Regions from separate parts of the Streptomyces sp. NPDC101490 genome, predicted to be linked through region 2. Evidence: riboswitches for the same ligand, from Rfam matches in the RefSeq annotation. Region 2 holds a riboswitch; the other holds the start of a gene.
The links. Region 2 has a riboswitch for glycine ahead of gcvT (glycine cleavage system aminomethyltransferase GcvT). Riboswitches for the same ligand answer to the same signal wherever they lie in the genome.
Positions count from the first base shown of each region.

Region 1 (7,510 bases), on a different contig from region 2:
AGGGGCGTGGTCGCGACCGCCTCCTACGAGGCCCGCCGCTTCGGCGTCCACTCGGCGATGCCGATGGGCCAGGCCCGGCGGCTCGCGCCGAACGCCGCCTATCTCGTGCCGCGCTTCGCCTTCTACCGGTCGATCAGCGAACAGGTCATGGAACTGCTCGGACGGCTCTCGCCGCTCGTCGAGCCGCTCAGCCTGGACGAGGCCTTCGTCGACCTGGAGGCGGGGGGCGTCGCCGACGACAGCGCGAGCGCGCGGGCGGCCGGGGAGAAGCTGCGGACCGACATCCTGGCGACGACCGGGCTGGCCGGGTCCGTGGGGCTCGCCGGGTCCAAGATGATCGCGAAGATCGCCTCGGAGGAGGCCAAGCCCGACGGGCTGGTGCTGATCGAGCCCGGTACCGAGCGGGAGCTGCTCGGGCCTCGTGCGGTGCGGATCCTGCCCGGAGTCGGACCGGCGACCGGGGAGCACCTCAGAAGGGCCGGGATGACCACCGTGGCCGATCTCGTGGAGGCGGGCGAGGACGAGCTCGTACGGCTCCTCGGGCGGGCGCACGGGACCTCGCTGCACCGGATGGCCCGGGGGTACGACGACCGGGCCGTGGTGGCCGAGCGGGACGCCAAGTCGGTGTCCGTGGAGGACACCTTCGACGTCGACCTGCACGACCGGGTCCGCATCCGGGTGGAGGCGGAGCGGCTCGCGGAGCGGTGCGTGGGACGGCTGCGGGCCTCGGGCCACTCGGGGCGGACCATCGTCCTCAAGGTCCGGCGGTACGACTTCTCCACCCTGACCCGGTCCGAGACGCTCCGGGGGCCCACCGACGACCCCGGGGTGGTGCGCGAGGCGGTCGGACGGCTCCTCGACGCGGTGGACACGACCGGGGGCGTACGGCTCCTCGGGGTCGGGGTCAGCGGGCTCGCGGACTTCACCCAGGAGGACCTGTTCGCCCAGGCCGAGGCGCGGGCGGAGGCGGAGACCGGGGCGGTGCCGGGGGAGCCGGAGAAGGACGGGGGCGTCGGAGGAGGCGAGGAGGACGGGCCGGGTGCTTCGGGCGCCGGAGCGGGGGCTGCCGGTGGGGACGCCGTCGAGGAGGCGGCCGGGAGCGTGGAGCGGCACTGGGCGCCCGGTCACGACGTACGGCACACGGTGTACGGGCCCGGGTGGGTCCAGGGGAGCGGGGTCGGTCGGGTCACGGTGCGGTTCGAGGAGCCGGGTTCGGCGCCCGGTCGGGTCCGTACGTTCGCCGTGGACGATCCGGACCTGGTGCCGGGGGAGCCGCTGCCGTTGGTGGGACGGGGACCTGAGTGAGGGGTTCGGCTTGAGGAGCTTGAGCGGCTTGGGGGCCTTGGAGGTCTTGTGGGGCGGGTGAGCCCCACGGGAGGGCCGGCGGGATGAGCCGGGTGGGGCGGGAGCGCTCGTACCGGTGGTCCGGGCGCTCCCGGGTCACTCGTACCGACTCAGCGGGGTGTCACGGGCCGTCCTGGCCCGCGAGGCGGCCGAAGTCGGCGTCCGGGGGCGGCGGAGGGAGCGTCATGCTGTAGTGGCGGTAGAGCTGGAGCTCCTGCGCGGGGGAGAGGTGGCGGCCCACCCCGAAGTCCGGGGCGTCCTTGATGAGGGCGCGCTCGTAGGGGATGCGGAGGCCCTCCCCGGTCAGCTCGCTCGGCTCCAGCGGGACGAAGGCGTCCCGGCTGAACAGGCCGGTGCGGACCGCGGCCCATTCCGGCACTCCGGTCGCGTCGTCCAGGTACACCTCGTCCACGGTTCCGATCTTGTGTCCGTTCCGGTCGAACGCCTTGCGGCCGATCAGGCTGCGCGGATCGATATCGGTCTGCACGGTCCCTCCAACTGGTCGCAACTCCTCTACACCCCTACGAAAGTGCACATCTGGGATGTCGGCCACTTGAGCGACGGGAGTCACAACGGCGCTGGTAGGCTGGCCGTGGCTGTCGACCCCGTGCGGGAGAGTCCCCCGGAGAAACCTTCCGGTGGGCGCCGAAGGAGCAAATCCTCCCCGGAATCTCTCAGGCACCTGTACCGCGCGGACGAGGTCACTCTGGAAAGCAGAGCGGTGCCTGACGGCACACGCTCTCACCGACGGTGAAAGCCGGGGTGCCGCGAGGCGTCCCGGTGAAACTCTCAGGTTGACATGACAGAGGGGGAGGCCGTCCGGGTACCCGCGCCGCGGTGCCCCTCGCAGGTCGTGACGACCAGGAGGCCTCCGTACATGACCGCCAACCGCACTCCGCTCTCCGAGCTCGAACAGGGCATCCCGTTCGAGCAGCGGCACATCGGCCCCGACGCCGAGGCGCGTGCCAAGATGCTCGCCCAGGTCGGATACGGCTCGCTCGACGAGCTGACGGCCGCCGCGGTGCCGGACGTCATCAAGAACACCGAGGCGCTGAGCCTGCCGGGCGCGCGCACGGAGGCCGAGGTCCTCGCCGAGCTGCGTGACCTCGCCGACCGCAACCAGGTCCTCGCGCCGATGATCGGCCTCGGCTACTACGGCACCTTCACCCCGCCGGTGATCCTCCGCAACGTCATGGAGAACCCGGCCTGGTACACCGCGTACACGCCGTACCAGCCGGAGATCTCCCAGGGCCGCCTGGAGGCCCTGCTGAACTTCCAGACGGTCGTCGCCGACCTGACCGGCCTGCCCACCTCCGGTGCCTCCCTCCTCGACGAGGGCACCGCCGCCGCCGAGGCCATGGCCCTGTCCCGGCGCGTCGGCAAGGTCAAGAACGGCGTCTTCCTCATCGACGCCGACGCCCTGCCGCAGACCGTCGCCGTCATCCGGACCCGTGCCGAGCCCACCGGCGTCGAGGTCGTCGTCGCCGACCTGAGCGGAGGCATCCCCGCCGAGATCGCCGAGCGCGGTGTCTTCGGCGTACTGCTCCAGTACCCGGGCGCTTCCGGCGCCGTCCGCGACATCAAGGCGGTCGTCGACCAGGCCCACGGGCTCGGCGCGATCGTCACCGTCGCCGCCGACCTGCTCGCGCTCACCCTGCTCACCTCGCCGGGCGAGCTCGGCGCCGACATCGCCGTCGGCACCACCCAGCGCTTCGGCGTCCCGATGGGCTTCGGCGGCCCGCACGCCGGTTACATGGCTGTCCAGGACAAGCACGCCCGCTCCCTGCCCGGCCGTCTGGTCGGCGTCTCCGTCGACGCCGACGGCAACCGCGCCTACCGGCTCGCGCTGCAGACCCGCGAGCAGCACATCCGGCGCGAGAAGGCCACCAGCAACATCTGCACCGCCCAGGTGCTCCTCGCCGTCATGGCGGGCATGTACGCCGTCTACCACGGCCCCGAGGGCCTCCGGGGCATCGCGCGCCGCACCCACCGGTACGCCGCGATCCTCGCCGCGGGCCTCACCGCCGGTGGCGTGGAGCTCACCCAGGGCGCCTTCTTCGACACCCTCACCGCCCGGGTGCCCGGCCGGGCCGACGCGGTCGTGGCCGCCGCCCGCGAGGCCGGGGTCAACCTCCACCGCGCCGACGCCGACCACGTCTCCATGTCCTGCGACGAGACCACCGGGCGCGCCCAGCTCGCCGCCGTGTGGGGCGCGTTCGGCGTGACCGCCGACATAGAGGCCCTGGACGCCGCGACCGAGGACGCGCTGCCCGCCGGGCTGCTGCGCTCCGACGACTACCTGACCCACCCGGTCTTCCGCACGCACCGCTCCGAGACCTCGATGCTGCGCTACCTGCGCAGGCTCGCGGACCGCGACTACGCGCTGGACCGGGGCATGATCCCGCTCGGCTCCTGCACGATGAAGCTGAACGCGACCACCGAGATGGAGGCGGTGACCTGGCCCGAGTTCGGCCAGATGCACCCCTTCGCCCCGGTCGAGCAGGCGCAGGGCTACCTCACGCTCATCACCGAGCTGGAGGAGCGCCTCGCCGAGGTCACCGGCTACGACAAGGTGTCGATCCAGCCGAACGCCGGTTCCCAGGGCGAGCTGGCCGGTCTGCTGGCCGTCCGCGCCTACCACCGCGCCAACGGCGACGAACAGCGCACCGTCTGTCTCATCCCGTCCTCCGCGCACGGCACCAACGCGGCCTCCGCCGTGATGGCCGGCATGAAGGTCGTCGTGGTGAAGACCGCCGACGACGGCGAGGTCGACGTCGAGGACCTGCGCGCCAAGATCACCCAGTACCGCGACGAGCTGTCCGTGCTGATGATCACCTACCCGTCGACGCACGGCGTCTTCGAGGAGCACGTCGCCGACATCTGCGCCGAGGTGCACGACGCCGGTGGCCAGGTGTACGTGGACGGCGCCAACCTCAACGCGCTCGTCGGGCTCGCCAAGCCGGGCCACTTCGGCGGCGACGTCTCGCACCTGAACCTGCACAAGACCTTCTGCATCCCGCACGGCGGCGGCGGCCCCGGCGTCGGCCCGGTCGGCGTCCGCGCCCACCTCGCTCCGTACCTGCCGAACCACCCGCTCCAGCCCACCGCGGGCCCGGAGACCGGTGTCGGCCCGATCTCGGCCGCCCCGTGGGGCTCGGCGGGCATCCTGCCGATCTCCTGGTCGTACGTGCGCCTGATGGGCGGCGAGGGCCTCAAGCGCGCCACCCAGGTCGCGGTGCTCGCGGCGAACTACGTCGCCAAGCGTCTGGAGCCGCACTTCCCGGTGCTCTACACCGGCCCCGCCGGTCTGGTCGCCCACGAGTGCATCGTGGACCTGCGCCCGCTGTCCAAGGCGACGGGCGTCACGGTCGACGACATCGCCAAGCGCCTCATCGACTACGGCTTCCACGCCCCGACGATGTCGTTCCCGGTGGCCGGCACGCTGATGATCGAGCCGACCGAGTCCGAGGACCTCGCCGAGATCGACCGCTTCTGCGACACCATGATCGCGATCCGGGCCGAGATCGAGAAGGTCGCCTCGGGCCAGTGGCCCGCCGAGGACAACCCGCTGCGCAACGCCCCGCACACCGCCTCGGCGCTGGGCGGCGAGTGGAACCACGCCTACAGCCGTGACGAGGCCGTCTTCCCGGCCGGTGTCTCGGCCGCCGACAAGTACTGGCCGCCGGTGCGCCGCATCGACGGCGCGTTCGGCGACCGCAACCTGGTCTGCTCCTGCCCGCCGCTGGACGAGTACGACCACTGAGCACGACGGCGGCCGTGACCACGGCCGCCGGGCAGGACACGAGGGCCGGTCCGGAGAACTCTCCGGGCCGGCCCCGGTCTTTCCCCGCCGTCCCCCACGACCGGCCGGCCTTCGGGCCCTTCCCGTACGGCGGGAGTCCGCGGGCTCAGCCGGCGGTCGTCACCCGACCGTCGTCAGCGGCCGGTGCGGGGCGACGACCCGGCCGTCCGGCAGCAGCTCACCGGTGTCCTCGAAGAGCAGGATGCCGTTGCACAGCAGGCTCCACCCCTGCTCCGGGCGGTGTGCCGTCAGACGGGCCGCCTCGCGATCGGCGGACTCGGCGGTGGGACAGGCAGGCTGGTGCTGGCACATGGGTGAGCTCTCTCGCTGTGTCGTGATGGATGTCCTGCGGCTCGTGGCGCTCATGGCCGCCCCCGTCGGTCGGTTCGGTTCCGGTCCCAGTCTTGCCCCACGGACGGACTTCCGCAGGCATTTCGCGGCAGCTCGTCCTCTCCCGTGAAGACGCGTCACCCGCAGGGGCGGTTCAGCTCAACTGCACCATCTCTTCGGGTGGTTCGGGGTGGTCCCAGTGGGCTAGTCCGTCCGGGAGAAGCGTTCGGCGGGAGCGTTCGGACGGGGGATCCGGACACCCGTGCGCCCCGTGACCCTGGTGGGTCACGGGGCGCACGGGGCACGCGGACAGGGGTCAGGCGGGTGTGGGGGAACCCCGCAGCGGCGGCGGCGCGAGACGGGTGTTCAGGACCGGCAGGAGGTCGGCGACCTGGTAGGCGTGGTGGGCCGCGATCCCCGGCGGGGCGGGGGCCAGCGGCACCATCAGGTCGGCGGCGGCCGGGGTGGTCGCGGTGCCGTGCGTCTCGGGCCCGGCGTGCAGCCACAGGGTCAGCATGTAGAGCTGCGGCACCGAGAGCAGCCGCGGCCGGTAGGTGACGGGCAGCGCCTCCGCCTGGAGCAGGGCCTGCTCGGTGGCGGTCACGTACGGCCCCTCGAAGAAGTGGGAGAACGTCCAGCCGTCGGGGGTGAGCATGGTGTCGGCGGCGGCGATGGCCCGGTCGCCGTGCCGGATGAGGAAGCGCCAGCCGGCGAGCCGGGTGCGCGGCGGCCTGCCGGGGGCCCCGGCCGCTCCGAGGACGTGCACGGGCAGGGGGCGTTCGGGGCTCAGCGGTCCCTGCGCGTCCCGCAGCGCGGGTGTGCGTGGCTCGCGGACGGCGGTCGGCGAGCCGAGGGCCGCGAGGACACTGCGCAGGGCCGGCGCGGGGGCCGGGGAGGGTCGGAGCATGATGGGTCGCCTCTCACTCAGGAGACACGGTGACGCGTGGGCAGGTACGACGGCGCTGTCGGCGGCGGGGCCAGAGAGGGGCCATGGGTTCATGACCGGGCGCCAACACTCTGCCTCGTCCACGGAGTTTATACGACACGTGTTCACACAGTGTTTCCGCTAGACGTCGCGGGTATTCCTGGCAAGGCGTCATCTGGCCGTAGAAAAAGGGCAGGAGAAGCGGAATCCTACGCTGCCGCCCACGTCGGGCCCGGTATTCCGCACAGAGGTGGACGGCTGAATTCCGATCCCCGGTTCCAGGACAATACGACAGTGGTACGTACCGGTCGCCCTTGCCCGGGGAATGTGCCCGCGAGTGCCGCATCCAGCCTATCGTCCGGCGTCTCGCCGCCGCAGGCGTTGTCGATCAGTCGGCTGGGCATCATGGTCCGAGACGCGCGGCCGCCGTCGCGGCCGCCCACTCGGGGAGGGACGCTTCGATGGGCGAGAAGGTCGTGGCCGACGGGTTCGGTCCGTCCGACCGGCAGGACTACCGGAGAAAGCTCCAGCAGTGCCTCGCGGGACTGGCGAGGCTCCTCGCGGAGAAGAGGTTCGACCGGCCGCGCAATCTCATGGGAGTGGAGATCGAACTCAATCTCGCAGGCCCGGACGGACTGCCCCGGATGCTGAACGGTCCTGTTCTCGAAAAGATCGCCAGCTCCGATTTCCAAACAGAACTCGGCATGTTCAACCTCGAAGTGAACATAGCGCCCCACCAGCTCGGCGGGAGGGTATTCGACCGGCTCGCCGAGGAGATCGGAACCGGAATCGGATATGCCGACCGCAAAGCGGCGGAACTCGACGCGGGCGTCGTCATGATCGGCATCCTGCCCACGCTCACCCAGGACGACCTGGTCCCGGGCAACCTGTCCGCCGCCGACCGCTACACGCTCCTCAACGACCAGATCCTCGCCGCCAGGGGAGAGGACTTCACCCTCGACATCCACGGCGTCGAACGGCTGCTCTGCACCTCGGAGTCGATCGTCCCCGAGGCCGCCTGTACATCGGTGCAGCTGCACCTCCAGGTGACACCCGCCCGGTTCGCCTCCGTCTGGAACGCGGCGCAGGCCGTCTCCGGCATCCAGATC
Region 1 covers NZ_JBIWNI010000038.1:19,375-26,884, reverse strand. Annotated here, with positions in the region: gene ACIRQY_RS34285 (DNA polymerase IV) at 1-1,305, shown strand, start outside; gene ACIRQY_RS34280 (PRC-barrel domain-containing protein) at 1,466-1,831, opposite strand; glycine riboswitch at 1,945-2,044, shown strand; gene gcvP (aminomethyl-transferring glycine dehydrogenase) at 2,222-5,107, shown strand; gene ACIRQY_RS34270 (DUF5999 family protein) at 5,267-5,458, opposite strand; gene ACIRQY_RS34265 (hypothetical protein) at 5,793-6,383, opposite strand; gene ACIRQY_RS34260 (glutamate--cysteine ligase) at 6,863-7,510, shown strand, end outside.
Region 1: it holds a riboswitch for glycine, as region 2 does, so the genes downstream of both, gcvP (aminomethyl-transferring glycine dehydrogenase) here and gcvT (glycine cleavage system aminomethyltransferase GcvT) in region 2, are expected to answer to the same signal.

Region 2 (7,510 bases):
CTTGGCGAGGCGCTCGACCTCGGCCATGTCGACCAGACCGGCCTCGTCGACGTGGTACGCGACCACGTCGAACTGCTTGCCGGAGAAGTTCAGGCGCATGCCGTGGGTCAGGTGACCGCCGTGCGCCAGGTCCAGGCCGAGGATCGTGTCGCCGGGCTGGGCGATCGCGAAGAGGGCGGCCTGGTTCGCGGAGGCGCCGGAGTGCGGCTGCACATTGGCGTACTCGGCACCGAACAGGTCCTTGACCCGGTCGATCGCGATCTGCTCGGCGACGTCGACGTGCTCGCAGCCACCGTAGTAGCGGCGGCCCGGGTAGCCCTCGGCGTACTTGTTGGTGAGGACGGAGCCCTGCGCCTCCATGACGGCGACCGGAGCGAAGTTCTCCGAGGCGATCATTTCGAGGGTGGACTGCTGACGGCGGAGCTCGGCGTCGACGGCTGCGGCGACGTCCGGGTCCAGCTCGTGGAGGGGAGTGTTCAGAAGCGACATGAATCGATCCCTAAGGGTCTCGGGCCCGGTCTTCAGTTCCCGGCGGAGAACGCGGCGTACGCGTCGGCGGTGAGCAGCTCGTCCGGCTCGCCCTCGACACGCACCTTGAACAGCCAGCCACCCTCGAACGGAGCCGTGTTCACCAGGGACGGGTCGTCCACCACGTCCTGGTTGGACTCGACGATCTCGCCCGTCACGGGGGAGTACAGGTCGCTGACCGACTTCGTCGACTCCAGCTCGCCGCAGGTCTCGCCCGCGGTGACGGTGTCGCCGACAGCGGGAAGCTGGGCGTAGACGACGTCACCGAGCGCGTTGGCGGCGAACTCGGTGATGCCGACGGTCGCGACGCCGTCCACGGCGTCCGACAGCCACTCGTGCTCCTTGGTGTAACGCAGCTGCTGGGGGTTGCTCATGGCCTGATTCTCCTGGATCGGGGGAGTGCTGATGAACGTGGGTCTTGCGGGGTGAGACGAGAAGTGAGACGGACTCGTCACTTCTGGCGCTTGTAGAACGGCAGTGCCACGACCTCGTACGGCTCGTGGGCGCCGCGGACGTCCACGCCGACGCCCTCGGTCCCGGGCGTGGCGTGCGCCGCGTCGACGTACGCCATCGCGATCGGCTTGCCGAGCGTCGGGGACGGGGCGCCGGAGGTGACCTCCCCGATGACCACGCCGTCCTTGACGACGGAGAAACCGGCGCGCGGGACCCGGCGGCCCTCGGCGATCAGCCCGACGAGCTTGCGCGGCGGGGTGGCCCCGGCGCGCTCGGCGGCCTTCTCCAGCGCCTCACGGCCGACGAACCGGCCCTCGTTGGTCGTCTTCTCGAACTTCACGACCCGGCCGAGCCCCGCGTCGAAGGGCGTCAGGGAGGTGGTCAGCTCGTGCCCGTACAGCGGCATGCCCGCCTCCAGGCGGAGCGTGTCACGGCAGGACAGGCCGCAGGGGATCAGCCCGACCGGGGCGCCCGCCTCGGTCAGCGCCCGCCACACGCCCTCGGCGTGCTCCGGCTTCAGGAACAGCTCGAAGCCGTCCTCGCCGGTGTAGCCGGTCCGGGCGATCAGCGCGGGCACGCCCGCGACCGTGCCGGGCAGCCCCGCGTAGTACTTCAGCCCGTCCAGGTCGGCGTCGGTGAGCGACTTCAGGATGCCGGGGGACTCCGGGCCCTGCACCGCCAGCAGGGCGTACGCGTCGCGGTCGTCGCGCACCTCGGCGTCGAAGCCCGCCGAGCGCTCCACCAGCGCGTCGAGCACGATCTGGGCGTTGGAGGCGTTGGCGACGACCATGTACTCGGGGGCCTCGGCCGGGCCGAGACGGTAGACGATCAGGTCGTCGAGGATGCCGCCGTCCTCCTGGCAGATCATCGTGTACCGGGCGCGCCCGGCACCCACCGTGGAGATGTTGCCGACCAGGGCGTGGTCGAGGAGCTCCACGGCCTGCGGACCCGTGACGGTGATCTCGCCCATGTGGGAGAGGTCGAACAGACCGGCCCGGGTGCGGACCGCGAGGTGCTCCTCGCGCTCACTGCCGTAGCGCAGCGGCATGTCCCAGCCCGCGAAGTCGGTCATGGTCGCGCCCAGCGAACGATGCAGGGCATCGAGGGCGGTCAGGCGGGGGGCAGAGGTCATGGGGTGGCTCCCGGGTCCCAAGGGCGTGATAGGTGACGAAACACATGACGGCGAGGACGTCCTCCCCATCTGTCATGGAACCTGAGAGGTTCACCGAGAGCATCTCGTCACCGAGAGATCGGCTTGCACCTTGGGTGGGGACACCGGCAGGGTGTCCCGCTTTTCAGATCTGCCTCATCCACGCGGTACGGGGCCTGAGAGATTCAAGGGAGGGTCTTGCTCCTTCGGCGCCCGGACGCCGAGGCGTCCGGAACTCTCCCGCGCGGATTCGAACGGCCGGTATGCGGTTGTAAGGGCGGCGGTGCGCTGTGGGGCGACGGCCCGCCCGGCGGGCACATCATTGCACGCGTGTCCGGCGCGGCAAATCGCTTGTGCCTCATTACCAGTTCTTTACACTTCATGGGCAAGGGTCTCCTTGAGACCCGGCAGGGGGGAGAAGCGATGAGGTTCCAGCACACCGGCGCATACGCTCCGAGTACCGGAATACCGTCACAGCGGGCCCGCGCCCGGACCCGGAGGGTCCGGCTCCTGCGGGACCTGCGCGAGCGCGGCGGCCGGGGCCCCCGCGCCCTCACCTTCGCGGCGGGCGACCTCGTCGTCGTCTCCGGGCTGCCCGGCAGCGGCAAGTCCACCCTCATGAAGCGCGCCGCCGAGGGCAGCGGCATCGACTCCCAGGACACCCGGGAGCGCTGGGAGGCCCGGATGCCCCGCCTGCTGCCGTACGCCGTCTACCGCCCGCTGGTCCGCCTCGCGCACTACGCGGGACTCCGCACCGCCCTGCGCTCCGGCGGTGGCGTGATCGTCCACGACTGCGGCACCCAGTCCTGGGTGCGCGGCTGGCTCGCCCGCGAGGCCCGCCGCCGGGGCCGCGCCCTCCACCTCGTCCTCCTCGACGTCACCCCCGACACCGCCCGCGCCGGACAGCGCGACCGGGGCCGGGGCGTCTCCTCGTACGCCTTCGCCCGGCACCGGCGGGCCGTCACCCGGCTCGTCACCTCCGCCGAGTCCGGCCGCCTCCCGCACGGCTGCGCCTCCGTGACCCTGCTCGACCGGGACGCCGCCGACGCGCTCCGCAGGATCGGCTTCGGGGAGGCCGTCTGAAGCGACCGCCCGCGCCCCCGGGGGCGTCCCTGGGGGCGCCTCCGGGAGGCTCCTGGTGCTCCTGGTGCTCCTGGTGCTGCTGCTGGTGAGTGCCGGTGCCTGACCGGTCCGTTACCGGGGCGCGGCTCGGCCGTTGCTTCCGGCTCCGGCTCCGGTCCGTCCGCCGTCCACCCGTCCGCGTCCCGGCGTCCTGTCCCCCGGGCCCGGCCCCCGGCCCCCCTCCCCGGGTCCCTCCGGCCGTCGCCCGTGTCCCACCGCCCCCACGTTCCGTACCCTTTGGGCCACGGCGCCACAAGGGCGGCGTTAGGGTGCTGGCGGGCCCGCCGGCACGGCGGAGCCCTGGCGGCGAGAAGGGGAAACGGGACCGTGGACGTGACGTGGCCGGGCAACGAGCTCGAAGAGGTCCTTGCCGCCTCACTCGGCAATCCCGGGGCCGGAGCCCGCCTGGTCGAGGTCCTCGGCCGCAGCCCCGTCTGGGTGCCGCTGCCCAACGGCGGCGGCCCCGAGAGCGCCGACCTCGACCTGCCCACCCTGGAGATCGACGGTGCGGCCTACGTCCCCGTCTTCAGCTCCGAACAGCAGTTCCTCGCCTGTGTCGGCAGCCACATGTCCTTCACCGTCGCCCCCGCCCGCGAGTTCGCCCGGGGTCTGCCCCCGCAGCTCGGCATCGCGGTGAACCCCGGCGGCACCGTCGGCGTCCCGCTGCCCCCGCCCGCCGTCGCCGAACTCTGCCGGACCGGCCGCACCCCGCTCGACGGCCCCGCCGCGGGCGGCCGGGTCCGCCTCTTCGAGCCCGACTGGCAGGACGACCCCGTCGACTTCCTCTCCGCCGCCTCCGCCGAGTTCGAGGCCACCGGGGTCGTCGTCTCCGCCCGCCGCGCCCTCGCCAGCGTCGAGGGCACCGAACCCGCCCTTTTCGTCGGCGTCCAGCTCGTCGGCTGGGACGGCGTCGACCGCAACGCGCCCCTGGACGCCCTCGGCCGCGCCCTCGGCCGCGTCGAGGTGGCCTGGCCGGTCAACCTCATCCTGCTCGACATGGCGCAGGACCCGGTCGGCGACTGGATGCTGGAGCGGGTCCGCCCCTTCTACCAGCGCGCCGCCGTGTGACGGACGGGCTGTTTAAGCTGAACTTCTCACGGCCGGACTTCGCGCGGCCGGACTTCGCACGGCCGGACTTCGCACGACGCGGACGGCCGCAGGACATACGCACGACCGACGTGGTGACGGAAGAGGGGCGGGAACCAGGGTGAGCGCGTCAGGCACCGCCTCGGCCGAACGGATCGAGCACATGCTGCGCCAGGTGGCACCCGGACGCTACGACGCGTACGAGCAGCTGCTGCACGCCCTCGCCGACGGCGAGCTGCGGATACTGCTCTGGCACGGCACGCCGGGATCGGCCGACGCCCAGTACGGGAACATGGAGGTGGACGGCCACGGCTACGCGCCCTGCGTCACCTCCGACCGGGAGCTGGCCGCCTCCGGCTGGCACCGCGCCCACGAGCTCGTCACCGGCCGGGAGATCGCCCGCGCCCTCTACCCCGACCGCTGGGGAGTCTGGCTGAATCCGCACGCCCCCGGCGGCGGCGTCGGCATCCCCTGGGCCGATCTGCGCCGGATCGCCACCGGACTCGACCGGATGCCCGCCGGACCGCTCCGGATCGCCGAACCCACCCTGGAGATGCCGCAGTTCTACGCCCAGCTCACCCAGAACGCCCACCGCACCCCGGCCGTCCGGGCACTGCGCCGGGGCTGGGTGCAGCCCGCGCTCGGCTCCCCGTACCTCGTCATCGGTCTCGACCTGTACGACGGGTCGGCCGCGGCCGTCGACACGGTCCGCGCGATGATGCGCCAGTCGATCGGCACCGTGCCCGAGGGGCTGCCCGTCTCCACGGTCGCGCTCTCCGACGCCTACGACCCGGTGGCGCTCTGGCTGCGGGCGAACGGACGCCCCTTCTACGACCGCGAGGCCCACGCGGGCCAGGGTCCCGCCCCCGTCCACGGATACGGCTACCCGCCCCCGGCGCCGTCCGGATACTGAGACGCACCACGCGACGCGTCCCGCCCCACCGGCCTCCGGAGTTCGCTCCGGAGGCCTTCTTTCGTCCCAATTGCGCCAGCTGAAAGCATGGTTGAGCTGACATGTCCGATTGGGGGGAAGAGGCCCCGAGATGGTCCGCTCAGGTGATCCTGACGTCCGGATAACGGAAGTCGCAGCACCGCATCACGTTTGAGCAAACATTGCTCGTCAGGGCTGGCGGGTGATCCCGAGCGCGTTGAAGACTCCCCGGAACACCGGGCGTTCAGCTCCCTTCCGAGCCCATGCCCAGCAGGTTGTTCCACCGAGCCGCCACCCGCGGCGGGCAAGGGCCGGCTACCGGCGGCCGAGAGGGGTCCTCACCACGATGACGGCACCACTGCGCGAGACGAGTGCGGGCGAGCCGACCGCCGCCGTCGACGCCCCGCCCGAAGCCAAGGTCATCGAGGGCCGTTCGCCCTGGAAGATCGCCTGGACCCGTCTCAAGCGCGACAAGCTGGCCCTCGCGGGCGCCTTCGTCGTCGTCTTCCTCGTCCTGGTGGCGGTCTTCGCCCCGCTCATCGTCGGCCTCCTCGGCCACCCGCCCGACGAGTTCCACGAGGACCAGATCGACCCGCTCTTCGGCACCCCGACCGGCGCCTGGGGCGGCATCAGCTCCGACTTCCTCCTCGGGGTCGAGCCGGTCAACGGCCGCGACGTCTTCAGCCGCATCGTCTACGGCGCCCGGATCTCGCTGCTCGTCGCCTTCCTCGCCGCGGTCTTCGCGGTGGCCCTCGGCACCGTCCTCGGCATCGTCGCCGGCTACTTCGGCGGCTGGGTCGACGCCGTGCTCAGCCGCGTCATGGACGTGATGCTCGCCTTCCCGCAGCTGCTCTTCACGATCGCCCTGGTCTCGGTCCTCCCCAACGAACTCCTCGGCATCGAGGGTTCGGGTGTGCGCATCGGCGCCCTCGTCGTCGTCATCGGCTTCTTCGGCTGGCCGTACGTCGGCCGCATCGTCCGGGGCCAGACCCTCTCGCTGCGCGAACGCGAGTACGTGGAGGCCGCCCGCAGCCTGGGGGCCGGCCGCCTCTACATCCTCCGCAAGGAACTGCTGCCCAACCTGGTCGCCCCGATCACGGTCTACGCGACCCTCATGATCCCCACCAACATCCTCACCGAAGCCGCGCTCAGCTTCCTCGGCGCCGGGGTCAAGCCCCCCACCGCCTCCTGGGGGCAGATGCTCTCCAAGGCCGTCAACACCTATGAATCGGACCCCCTGTTCATGGTGATCCCCGGCCTCGCGATCTTCATCACCGTCCTGGCGTTCAACCTCTTCGGCGACGGCGTGCGTGACGCGCTCGACCCGAAGGGCTCCCGCTGACCGTTCGCCGACGACCCGCAAGACCGCCCCTGCCGCTGGCGACAGGAGGCTGATCCACCCTCGGCGGACCGCTGCTGTCGGCCGCCACTACCCCGGAGGTTGCGAGACCCATGACCCTGCTGAGTACTCAGAGGCGCAGAATCGCCACGGGCGCGCTGCTCGCGGCGGCCACGATGGTCGTCACCACCGCCTGCGGCGGTGGCGGCGCCAAGAGCGGTAGCGACGACACCGGCAAGGGGGGCCTCGCCTTCAACGGCGGAGTCAACAAGGTCCTCAACGCCTCCGACAAGAAGGGCGGCGAGCTGAAGTTCATCGGCTCGCAGGAGGCCGACAGCTGGGACCCGCAGCGCGGCTACTACGGCTTCGTGTGGGACTTCGCCCGCTACTACACCCGCCAGCTCGTCACCTTCAAGGCCGCCCCGGGCACCGCCTCGACCGAGCTGGTCCCGGACCTCGCCACCGACCCCGGCAAGGTCTCCGCCGACGGACTCACCTACACCTTCACGCTGAAGGACGGGGTGACCTGGGAGGACGGCAAGCCGATCACCTCCAAGGACATCAAGTACGGCATCGAGCGCATCTGGGCGCAGGACGTCATCTCCGGCGGCCCGATCTACCTCCAGCAGGTCCTCGACCCCAAGGGCGAGTACAAGGGTCCCTACAAGGACACCACCCCGGACAAGCTCGGCCTGAAGGCCATCGAGACCCCGGACGACAAGACCATCATCTTCAAGCTGCCGGTCGCCAACGGCGACTTCCTGCAGATGCTGGCCATGCCCGCCGCCTCCCCGGTCCGCCAGGACAAGGACACCAAGTCCAAGTACGGCCTGAAGCCCTTCTCCTCGGGCCCGTACAAGTGGGACTCGTACACCCCCAACAAGTCGATCAAGCTGGTCCG
Region 2 covers NZ_JBIWNI010000018.1:80,469-87,978, reverse strand. Annotated here, with positions in the region: gene glyA (serine hydroxymethyltransferase) at 1-489, opposite strand, end outside; gene gcvH (glycine cleavage system protein GcvH) at 522-902, opposite strand; gene gcvT (glycine cleavage system aminomethyltransferase GcvT) at 980-2,113, opposite strand; glycine riboswitch at 2,287-2,384, opposite strand; gene ACIRQY_RS26720 (AAA family ATPase) at 2,555-3,214, shown strand; gene ACIRQY_RS26715 (enhanced serine sensitivity protein SseB) at 3,581-4,321, shown strand; gene ACIRQY_RS26710 (enhanced serine sensitivity protein SseB C-terminal domain-containing protein) at 4,461-5,252, shown strand; gene ACIRQY_RS26705 (ABC transporter permease) at 5,617-6,612, shown strand; gene ACIRQY_RS26700 (ABC transporter substrate-binding protein) at 6,723-7,510, shown strand, end outside.